Regions from separate parts of the Agromyces sp. GXQ0307 genome, predicted to be linked through region 1. Evidence: predicted binding sites of a transcription regulator. Region 1 holds the regulator's gene; the other holds the start of a gene.
The links. Region 1 encodes HspR, which represses chaperone genes until heat shock. Its sites were predicted from a motif close to AAGTTGAGTCNNNNNGACTCAACTT; they were not measured.
Positions count from the first base shown of each region.

Region 1 (5,702 bases):
AAGCGCGACGCCGAGCAGTACCTGGGCGACACCGTCACCGACGCGGTCATCACCGTGCCGGCGTACTTCAACGACGCCGAGCGCCAGGCCACGAAGGAGGCCGGCGAGATCGCGGGCCTGAACGTGCTCCGCATCATCAACGAGCCCACTGCGGCCGCCCTCGCCTACGGCCTCGACAAGGGCAAGGAGGACGAGCTCATCCTCGTCTTCGACCTCGGCGGCGGCACGTTCGACGTGTCCCTCCTCGAGGTGGGCAAGGACGACGACTTCTCGACCATCCAGGTCCGCGCGACCGCCGGCGACAACCGCCTCGGCGGCGACGACTGGGACCAGCGCATCGTCGACCACCTGATCAAGCGCTTCAAGGACACGACGGGTGTCGACGTCTCGAAGGACAAGATCGCCCTGCAGCGCCTGAAGGAGGCCGCGGAGCAGGCCAAGAAGGAGCTGAGCTCGAGCATGAGCACCAGCATCCAGCTGCCCTACCTCTCGCTGACCGAGTCGGGCCCGGCCAACCTCGACGAGACGCTCACCCGCGCCCAGTTCGAGAACATGACGAGCGACCTGCTGGACCGCACGAAGAAGCCGTTCGAGGACGTCATCCGCGAGGCCGGCATCAAGCTGTCCGACATCGCCCACGTCGTGCTCGTCGGCGGTTCGACCCGCATGCCGGCCGTCTCCGACCTGGTCAAGAAGGAGACCGGCAAGGAGCCGAACAAGGGCGTGAACCCCGACGAGGTCGTCGCCGTGGGCGCCGCCCTGCAGGCGGGCGTCCTGAAGGGCGAGCGCAAGGACGTGCTGCTCATCGACGTCACGCCCCTGAGCCTCGGCATCGAGACCAAGGGCGGCATCATGACCAAGCTCATCGAGCGCAACACGGCCATCCCGACCAAGCGCAGCGAGACCTTCACGACCGCCGACGACAACCAGCCGTCGGTCGCGATCCAGGTCTTCCAGGGCGAGCGCGAGTTCACCCGCGACAACAAGCCGCTCGGCACGTTCGAGCTGACCGGCATCGCCCCGGCGCCCCGCGGCATCCCGCAGATCGAGGTCACGTTCGACATCGACGCCAACGGCATCGTGCACGTGTCCGCGAAGGACAAGGGCACCGGCAAGGAGCAGTCGATGACGATCTCGGGCGGCTCGGCGCTGCCCAAGGAGGACGTCGAGCGCATGGTCCGCGACGCCGAGGAGCACGCGGCCGAGGACAAGAAGCGCCGTGAGTCCGCCGAGACCCGCAACCAGGCCGAGCAGCTCGCCTACTCGGTCGAGAAGCTCATCAAGGACAACGACGACAAGCTCCCCGCCGACGTCAAGTCGGAGGTCCAGGGCGACGTCGACGCGCTGAAGTCGGCCCTCGCGGGCGACGACGACGACGCGGTGAAGTCGGCCTTCGAGAAGCTCTCGCAGTCGCAGGGCAAGCTCGGCGAGGCGATCTACGCCCAGGGCCAGCAGGCGGATGCCACGGCCGGCGCGAACCCCGGCGAGGACGCGAACGCCTCGGGCGAGCAGGGCGCCGAGTCCTCCGACGAGGACGTGGTCGACGCCGAGGTCATCGACGACGAGGACGAGAAGAAGTAACCATGACCGACGAGAACCAGAACCACGACGAGCCGATCATCCGGGACAAGCGGCGGATCGACCCCGAGACGGGTGAGGTTCGCAAGGCGCCCGAGGGGGCGGAGACGTCCGCCCCCGAGGGGGCGCCCGGTGCGACGGATGCCGCGGCATCCGCCTCGCCGGAGGCCGTCGACGCCGACACGGTCGCCGAGGGCGACGAGGAGCTGACGGTCGACGACATCCTCAACGCGGCCCAGGCCGAGGTCGAGGACCCGTCGGCCGAGCACCTCGCCGACCTCAAGCGCGTGACCGCGGAGTACGCCAACTACCGCAAGCGCACCGAGGCGAACCGCGAGGTCGAGCGCGAGCGCGCGATCGGCGCGACCGTCGCCGTCCTGCTGCCCGTGCTCGACGATCTCGACCGGGCCGAGAAGCACGGCGACCTCGACGGCGACACCCCGTTCGCGACGATCGCGGCGAAGCTGCGCGCGTCGATCGAGAAGCTGGGCCTCGCGAAGTTCGGCGAGGTCGGCGAGCCGTTCGACCCGCAGCGCCATGAGGCGATCTTCCAGCAGCACTCCGACGAGGTCGAGGTCGACACGGTCGCCGACGTCGTCGAGACCGGCTACCTGCTGGGCGGCACGCTGCTGCGTGCGGCGAAGGTCGTCGTCAAGACGCCCGCGTGAGCGGCATCCGTCGCCGACGGTGGTCGAGTAGGGCGGAGCCCGTATCGAGACCTCGCAACAGGTCTCGATACGGGCCTCCGGTCCTACTCGACCACCGGGAGCACTAGATTTCGAGGGAGGAGGCGCCGATGGCCAGCCAGGATTGGTTCGACAAGGACTTCTACGCCACGCTCGGCGTCTCGAAGGACGCGAGCGACGCCGACATCAAGAAGGCGTACCGCAAGCTCGCGCGCAAGTACCACCCCGACCAGAACCCGGGGGATGCCGCGGCCGAGGCGAAGTTCAAGGAGATCAGCGAGGCCAACTCGGTGCTCTCCGATCCCGAGGAGCGGAAGGAGTACGACGCCGTGCGGGCCATGGGCGGCGGCGCACGCTTCACCGCTCCAGGCGGCGCCGGCGCGGGCGGCTTCGAGGACGTCTTCGGCGGCATGTTCGGCCAGCAGGGCGGCGGGCAGCGCTACACGTTCCGCCAGGGCGGCGGGGGCGGCGACTACGACGACCTGCTCGGCGGGCTCTTCGGCGGCGGCCGATTCGGCCAGCCGACCGGCGGCTACCGCGGCTACGGCGGGCCGACGAAGGGCCGCGACGTGACCGCGTCGACCACGCTCGACTTCATCACCGCGACCAAGGGCGACCGCATCACGCTGCAGACCGCCGAGGGTCGCGAGATCAGCGTCAACGTTCCCGCGGGCGTCGCCGACGGCCAGAAGATCCGGCTGCGCGGCAAGGGGCACCCGTCCCCCGACGGCGGCGAGGCCGGCGACATCGTGCTCACCGTGAAGGTGCGCAAGCACCCGGTGTTCGAGCGTGACGGACTGAACCTCCGCGTCACCGTGCCCGTCACCTACGCCGAGGCGGCGCTCGGCGCGACCATCCAGGTTCCGACCCTCGGCGGAGAGCCCGTGAAGCTGCGCGTCGCGCCCGGCACCCCGAGCGGCCGCGTGCTGCGCGTCAAGGGCCGCGGCGTCGAGACGAAGAAGGGCACCGGCGACCTGCTCGCGGTCGTCCAGGTCGCGGTGCCGGCGCATCTGTCGAAGGACGCCGAGGAGAAGCTGCGCGCGTTCGCGGCGCAGCTGCCCGACGAGGACCCCCGCGAGGACCTCCTCGCCAAGGCCCGGAGCGCCTGATGCAGGTCGACGGCGAGATCCCGCTGTTCGTCATCTCGGTCGCGGCCGAGCTGGCGGGCATGCACCCCCAGACGCTCCGCCAGTACGACCGCATGGGCCTCGTCTCCCCGAAGCGAACCGCCGGCAAGTCCCGTCGCTATTCGATGCGGGATGTCGCGCAGCTCCGCGAGATCCAGCAGCTCTCGAGCGAGGGCGTGAGCCTCGAGGGCATCCGCCGCGTGCTCGGCCTCGAGAACGAGGTCAACGAGCTGCGCCAGCGCGTGCGCGAGCTGGAGCGCGCGCTCGCCGACGAGATGCTGAACCGTCCGGGCCGCCGCGTGTTCGCGGCCGGAGCCGAGGGCGAGGTCGTCACGCTCCGTTCGGGCACGCGCGTTCGGCGCGAGAACGCGGTCGTCGTCTGGCGCCCGCTCGAGCGCGGCTGAGCCGCGGCATCCGTCGCCTCGCCCTCGCCTCCGCGCCCGCGGGTGTGCGAGGCTGTGCCTAGCGCGCCGGGGGGCGGCGGGCGGGTGCGACCCACGGGGGCGACGATGACGGATGACACCGACGACATCGAGATGCCGGCACCGACTCCGGCGCAGCTCCTCGTGCTCCTCGTGCCCGCGATCATCATCGGAGCGCTGTGCGCGCTGGTCCTCCGCGCGCTCGACGTCGCGGCGGGCGGGTTGCAGCAGGTGCTGTGGACGGCGCTGCCCGACGCGCTCGGCGTCGAGCCCGACGGCTGGTGGATCGTGGTGGTGCTCACGGCCACCGGCTTCGCGGTGGGTCTCGGCCTGCAGTTCCTGCCGGGGCACGGCGGACCGGACTCCGCGACGACCGAGCTCGTTGCGGAGCCGTTGAAGCTCCGCACCCTGCCGGGTCTCGTCATCGTCACGGCGCTCGCGCTCGCCGGCGGCGTGAGCCTCGGCCCGGAGAACCCGATCATCGCGGTCAACGTCGCGCTCACGGTCGCGCTGCTCGGTCGCATGATGCCGCGGGTCGGCGCGAAGCTCGGCATGCTCATGGCCGCGTCCGGCACGATCGGCGCCCTGTTCGGCTCGCCCGTCGCCGCGGCCCTGCTCTTCACGGGGACGCTCGCCGCCGTGCGCGGGGGCGGCGCGCTCTGGGACAAGCTGTTCCTGCCGCTCGCCTCGGCGGCCGCCGCGGCGGGCACCATGCACGTGCTCGGCGCCCCGCCGCTGCAGTTCACCCTGCCCACGGCGCCCACGACGCCGCTGCTGCTTGTCGCCGGCATCGTCATCGCCGTCGCGGGTGTGGTGATCGGCCTCGCCGGGGCGTTCGTCTTCCCGTTCGTGCACCGGGCGTTCCATTCGCTCCGCCAACCGTTGCTCATCGCGACCGCGGGCGGCCTCGTGCTCGGGCTGCTCGGGTTGCTCGGCGGCCCGATCACGCTGTTCAAGGGGCTCGACCAGATGGGGGAGCTGTTCGAGGATCCGGACGCCTACGATGCCGGGCAGCTCGTCGTGATCGTGCTGGTCAAGCTCGTCGCACTGATCGTGGCGGCCAGCGCGGCGTTCCGCGGCGGCCGCATCTTCCCCGCGGCGTTCACCGGGGCAGCGCTCGGCATGCTCGCGCACGCGCTCATCCCGTCCCTGCCGATCGCGCTCTGCGTCGCGAGCGCGCTCATCGGGATCCTGCTCGTGATGGCGAAGGACGGATGGCTCGCGCTGTTCGTCGCGGCGGCGGTCGCGGGCGATATCGCGCTGCTGCCGTGGCTGTGCGTGATCATCCTCCCGGCGTGGCTGCTGGTGTCGAAGGCGCCGGAGTTCCGGATCGTGCCGAAGGCGGCTCCGGCGCCTGCCGGGGCGGATGCCGCAGCGCCGGCCGAGGCGGACGGCGAGCGGCCGCCGACGGCCTGACGTTCAGCCGCGCCCCAGTCGATCGGTCATGCGCGCGCGCCTGCCGGGAGGATCTCGCCGAGGAGCTCCTCGATGCGGCGGCGGATCTCGTCGCGGATCGGACGCACCGCCTCGATGCCCTGGCCGGCCGGGTCGTCGAGCTCCCAGTCCTCGTAGCGCTTGCCGGGGAAGATCGGGCAGGCGTCGCCGCAGCCCATGGTGATCACGACGTCGGATTCGCGGACGGCTTCGGTCGTGAGCACCTTGGGCGTGTTGCCGGCGATGTCGATGCCCTCCTCGGCCATGGCCTCGACGGCGACGGGGTTGATCTCGTCCTTCGGGGCGGAGCCGGCCGAGCGCACCTCGACGCGGTCGCCGCCGAGTGCGCGCAGGTAGCCGGCGGCCATCTGCGAGCGGCCCGCATTGTGCACGCAGACGAACAGGACGGTGGGCTTGTCGGACATGGCGACCCTTTCGCTCGATCTCCTCGAAGC
Region 1 is NZ_JBIZVY010000002.1:900,202-905,903, reverse strand. Features, by position in the region: gene dnaK (molecular chaperone DnaK) at 1-1,581, shown strand, start outside; gene ACIQH8_RS09530 (nucleotide exchange factor GrpE) at 1,584-2,246, shown strand; gene ACIQH8_RS09525 (DnaJ C-terminal domain-containing protein) at 2,375-3,373, shown strand; gene ACIQH8_RS09520 (heat shock protein transcriptional repressor HspR) at 3,373-3,795, shown strand; gene ACIQH8_RS09515 (ion channel protein) at 3,901-5,229, shown strand; gene ACIQH8_RS09510 (arsenate reductase ArsC) at 5,256-5,672, opposite strand.

Region 2 (5,702 bases), 470 kb from region 1:
ACAGCGCATTCGGCGCGCCGTCCGGGCGGAGCGGCGTCCGGAACGGATGCGGCAGGAACGCCGTCGCCGGCCGGTGGTAGTTCCAGTACGGCAGCGCCCACGTCGCCTTCGTGTCGTCGTCTACCTCGGGCATGCCCGCGATCACATCGATCAGGATCCGCTCGAAGTGCGCCAGGTAGATGCGATGCCACGGCAGGAAGTACCACGTGCCGTGCTGGCAGTTCGCGAGCAGCGGGTCGCCGGTCGCGAACGGCGTGCCGTGCAGCGCCGCCTGGTAGTCCCAGCGCGCGGGCGCCGCCTGCGCCGGGTCGCGCAGGGCGGCGACCGCACGCTCGTACGCATCGACGAACGGATGCCACGCGGCATCCGCCGTCGGCTGCAGCGCCCAGATGTCGTGCCGCACCCGCACCGGCGCGGGCGACGGCTGCTCGGCCGCCGCGGCGATCTCGTCGAGGCGCTGCACCGTGAGCGGGCCGACGTCTGGGAACGGATTCGCCACCCCGAGCTCCTCGATCTTGAAGCGCACCACCGCCGCTTCGGTCTCGCCGCCGTACTCGCCGTCGGCGCCATTCAGCGGCAGCACGTCGGGCTCCCACAGGAGCAGGGCCTGTTGCACCGTGCCGACTGCCGGATGGAACCGGTTCTGCGTCTGCGAGATCCGGTCGGGCGCGCCGCTCGCGATGCGCTCGAGCAGGTCGTCGCCCGCGAAGAGTCGTGAAGTCAGCATGATGGGCCCCCGTTCCCTCATGCGGAGGCGGCCGCGGCGCCCGGCGCGCCGCGGCGCGCTCCGATCGGGTGCAGGTTACTCCGGCGTGGGGGCGGCGGGGTCCGGGGTGACCCGGAGGTCGGCGTCGCTGGCGGGTGGGCGGGGGCAGGGCGGGCGCAGGGCGCTGCGAGTTCGCAGGACCATCCGACCGATGAGCCGGGCGATGGCGGCGGTGCGGGGCGCATCGGTCGGATGATCCTGCGAATTCGGTGCGCGGTTCGGTGGTGGTCGGGCTGGGTGCGGGCTCGAGCGGCTGTGCGCAGGGCCGGCGCGCACCACGGTCAGGTCCGATTCCCGCTGACGGATGCCGCGCGGCGGATGCTCCGAAGCGCGAGAATCGACGCATGCCCCGACGTCACGCCACGCTCCGCACGTCGCTCGGCGACCTGCTCGTGGTCAGCGACGCCGACGGCCTGATGGGGCTGTACTTCCCGGGCCACTGGCATCCGCCCGCCGCCGACTCGCTCGGCACCGAGGTGGACGCGCGCGGGGACGAGCTGTTCGCCCGGCTCGGCGCGGAGCTCGACGAGTACCTCGCGGGACGCCGCATCCGCTTCGACCTGCCCCTCACGCCGACCGGTGACGACTTCCAACACGCGGTGTGGGGGATGCTGCGCGAGATCCCGTACGGATCGACCGCGACCTACGGCGAGCTCGCGCTGCGCCTCGGCGACCGCAACCTGGCGCGGCGCGTCGGCGGGGCGGTGGGGCGGAACCCGATCAGCATTCTCGTGCCGTGCCACCGCGTGGTCGGTGCCGACGGATCGCTCACCGGGTACGCGGGCGGCCTCGACCGCAAGCGGTGGCTGCTCGAGCTCGAGGGGGCCGACGTCGTCGCGCAGCGGCGCCTGTTCTGATGCGCGGCGGCTCGGCTCGGCGGGCGTGCGGCCGCGGTCGGCGTCGGTGTGCCAAAGCAGGATGAGCCGGTTCATGCCCGCTGCAGGGGACCCGTGGCCCGTGTGGTCCTGCGAATTCGCTCGTCGCGGCGGGAAGCAGTCGATGTCGCCAGGCCGGTCACGGCCGCCGGGCGACCTCGCCCACCGGCACCATCCGCGCGCCCGTCTCCGAGTCGATGCTGTCGGCGAGGTACCAGCGCGACAGGCGCACCTGCAGTCGCCGGGCGAGGGTGAGGCGTCCACGCTCGTCCGGGTGCAGCACGAGCAGGAACCGCGGCTCGGGTCGCTCGATGCGCGCCAGCGCCTCGGCGGGGAGCGGCGCGTGCACCTCGACGTATTCGCCGCCGGGCAGGCGCACGAGGCGTCCGGTCTCGTATCCGTGCAGCGCTGCATCGCGGTCGCGACGCTGCAGCCCGAGGCAGACGCGTCGCGCGATCGCGAACGCGACGATCGGGCCGAGCACCAGCGTCGCCTGCAGCACCGCGATCACGCCCTCGAAGGTGACCGAGAACTGCGTCGCGACGAGGTCGGCGCTGCCGGCCGCCCAGAGCGTGCCGTAGAACACGATCGCGGCGACGCCGATGCCCGTGCGCGTGGGGGTGGTGCGCGGGCGCTCGAGCAGGTGGTGCTCGCGGATGTCGCCTGTGGCCCACGCCTCCGCGAACGGGTACACGGCGATCGCGAGGAGGAAGAGCGTGACCACCGCGAGCGGCGCGAGCACGGCGAGCGTCCAGGTGCGGTCGAAGAGCACGAACTCCCATCCGGATGGCACGAGCCGCAGCGCCCCGTCGAGGAACCCGGTGTACCAGTCGGGTTGGCTCCCCGCGCCCGCGTCGCCCGGCGACGCCGGGCCGTAGAGCTGGATGGGATTGACGGTGACCGTCGCCGAGATGACGAGCAGCACGCCCGTGACGAGCGCGAACAGCCCGCCGGCGCGTGCGGCCGCGTTCGGCCAGAGCGGCACGCCGACCACGTTTCGGCCGGTCCGCCCGGCGCCCGGGGACTGCACGGGGCCGACCCGCCACGCGGCGAGCGCGCGCAGCGCGACGAGCGCGATCAGCACCGCCGGCACGATCGCGACGTGCAGCGGGTACAGGTGCGCGATGATCTCGCCCGGGAACGAGCCGCCGAAGAGCAGCGATGCGAGCCACGTGCCCACGACCGGGATGCCGAGCGCGATGCCCTCGGTGATGCGCAGCCCGGTGCCCGAGAGCAGGTCGTCGGGCAGCGCGTAGCCGCTCCATCCGCCCGCCAGCGCCGCCACGAAGATGAGGAACAGCAGCACCCACATGCCGCGCCGCGGCCTGCGGAACGCCCCGGTGAAGAACGTCGTCAGGAGCTGCATGATGATCGCCGCCGGCAGCAGCAGGCCGGCCCAGTGGTGCGCCTGCCGAACGAGCAGTCCGCCCGGGATCTCGAACGTGATCCGCATGGTCGACGCGAACGCGTGCGAGACCTCGGCGCCGCGCAGCGGCGCGTACGCGCCGTCGTACGTGGTCGTCGCGCTCGACGGCGTGTACCAGAACATGAGCAGGATGCCGGTGGCGGTCAGCACCACGATGCAGGCGAGGCTCACCACGCCGAACAGGTTCGTCCAGTGTTGCGGCACGGGTCGTCGGGCGAGGTCGGCGCGGATGTCGCCGAGCCGCCGCCCGAACACGGTGGCCCGTGACATCCGCTCGCCGAGCCGGTCGGTGAGGGAGGGGCGGTTTCGGTCGCGGGTGGAGAGGTCGGCGCTCGGTGCCGGGGTGGTGCGCATGGATGCCTCCTCGTGAGTGGCTTCACACATACGACCCCGCAGCTCTGCCGGGTGTGACATCCGCTCGGCCGCCGGAGGGGCCGAGTTCGCAGGATGAGCTGCGTCATCGGTCTGCTGGGGCACCTGTCGAGTGGCTCATCCTGCGAACTCGCACCGGGCGCGCGCGACGGCGCGCCCGCGCACAACGCGAAAACAGGATGAGCGGTGTCATGCACCCCGTGCGGGACCCATGGATCGGCTCATCCTGCGAACTCGCGCGAGCGCGGAGCGCCACCGGCTCGGTGATCGCCCTCGGCGAACGACAGGTCCAAGGTCTTAGCACTCTCGTCATGCGAGTGCTAATCTCTGATCAAGTTGAGTCGAGGTGACTCAACTCCTGATCTCACGAGAGGAGACGCTCATGGCAATGACCTGGGACCCGTTCCGCGACCTCGACCGCCTGGCGGCGAACGTGCTCGACTCGAGCCGAGGCCCCCGGATGATGCCCATCGACCTGCACCGCGACGGCGACCACTACGTCCTGTCCGCCGACCTGCCCGGGGTCGACCCGGGCTCGATCGACATCGACGTCGACGGCCAGCTGATGACCATCCGCGCCGAGCGCACGCTGCGCGACGACGAGAACGTCCGGTGGCTGGTCCACGAGCGGCCGAGCGGCTCGTTCCTCCGCCAGCTCACGCTCGGCGAGGGCATCGACACCGCCGGCATCAGCGCGCACTACGACAACGGCGTGCTGAGCGTGATCATCCCGGTGTCCGAGCGCGCGAAGCCGCGCAAGGTCGAGGTGCGCTCCGCGGCCGACGACGTCGTGACGCCCGAGGTCACCTCCAGCGGGAGCTGACGGGCGCCGGCGGGCGCCGGCGATCTCGACGCGGGGCGGATGCTGCGGCATCCGCCCCGCGTCGCGTGTCATCGAGATCGCCGAATCGCGGGCGAGGGGCAGCGCAGAGTCGGGCGAGGCCGTACGATCGGCGTACGCGCGAGCCCGCGCCACCCCGCACCGGATACGCCGATCCCCAGGTCCACCCCGCGGCATCGACGCCGTCCGCCGACACGACGCCCCCGATCCCCTCGGAGCACCACGTTGAGAGCCCCCGCCGATGACGAGCCCGTGCCCGGCTTCGGCGTGCCCGACGAGGACGGCGACGATGCGGGCGACGGGCGCCCCGGCGGCCGCCGACGGAGTGAGGCGTTCGTCGACGACGGCGCGATCGAGCGCGACCGCTGGGCCATGCGCGCGAGCGCGCACCCCGGTCGACGTCCGCGTCGCCGGGCCGCAACCCTCGCGTTCGATCCCGCCGACCACCAGGACCCCGACCGGCGCCGGTACTTCCTGAGCTCGTTGCAGCCGAGCGGCGACTACGAGGCCGTCATCGTCGCGATCACCGACGGCGCGAGCCGCCGGTACTTCAGCTCGCGCGACGGCTCGCACTTCATCGAGGTCGACGAGCTCTCGTTCGAGCAGCGACGCAAGAGCGGCTCGCGCTCGATGCTCGAGATCGGCGAGCACGAACTGCGCGAACTCGAGGACGCGCTCATCTTCGTCAGGCCCCTCGACGGTCGCGACCCGATCGCCGAGGTCGCCGCCGCGAGGAAGGCGTCGCTCGAGGCGACGCGCCCGATGGCGATCGTGCCGGTCGCCGCGCCCGAGGCGGCCTCGGCCGACGCGAAGACGGATGTCGCGGTCGACACGACGACGGATGTCGCGGCCGACGCGAAGACGGATGTCGCGGCCGACGCGACCCGGAGGCCGGACGCGGACGAGGCGTCCGCGGACGATTCGACCCTCGTCTGGGCGGATGATGCGTCGGCCGCCGACGAGGACGATCCGGAAGCCGAGGCGCCTGGTCCGCGCCGAGCGACGTTCGAGCCGATTCCGCCGGGCGGTCCGGCCGAGCCGACCCCGAACGCCGAGGCCGATGCGTCGGCCGAGCCCCGGCTCGACCCGGACGGTGAGCCGGAGCCGGAGGCGGCGATGCCGCCGGTGCTCGAGCCGGAGCCGGAGCTGGAGCCGGACGGGGCGTCGGCGACGGCGCCGCCCGCGCCCCCTGCGCCGCACGCGCCCGCCGCATCGCCCGCGCCCCCTGCGCCGCCCGCGTCCGCCGCGTCGCCCGCGCCCGCCGCGCTCTCCCCGCTCGACGCCGTCGCGCAGGTCGCACTCGCGAAGGGCATCGCGTTCGCCGCGCATCGCGGTCAGCTCGACAAGAGCGGCACGCCCTACATCGACCATCCGGGCCGCATCGCCGAGCGGTTCGATCCGGTGACCGATCCCATCGCCGCG
Region 2 is NZ_JBIZVY010000002.1:428,135-433,836, reverse strand. Features, by position in the region: gene ACIQH8_RS07385 (tyrosinase family protein) at 1-727, opposite strand, end outside; gene ACIQH8_RS07380 (methylated-DNA--[protein]-cysteine S-methyltransferase) at 1,111-1,623, shown strand; gene ACIQH8_RS07375 (cytochrome bc complex cytochrome b subunit) at 1,781-3,421, opposite strand; gene ACIQH8_RS07370 (Hsp20/alpha crystallin family protein) at 3,822-4,262, shown strand; gene ACIQH8_RS07365 (hypothetical protein) at 4,506-5,702, shown strand, end outside.
Region 2: ACIQH8_RS07370 (Hsp20/alpha crystallin family protein) is a predicted target of HspR. The motif match lies at 3,773-3,797, and genes of this name have one in related genera.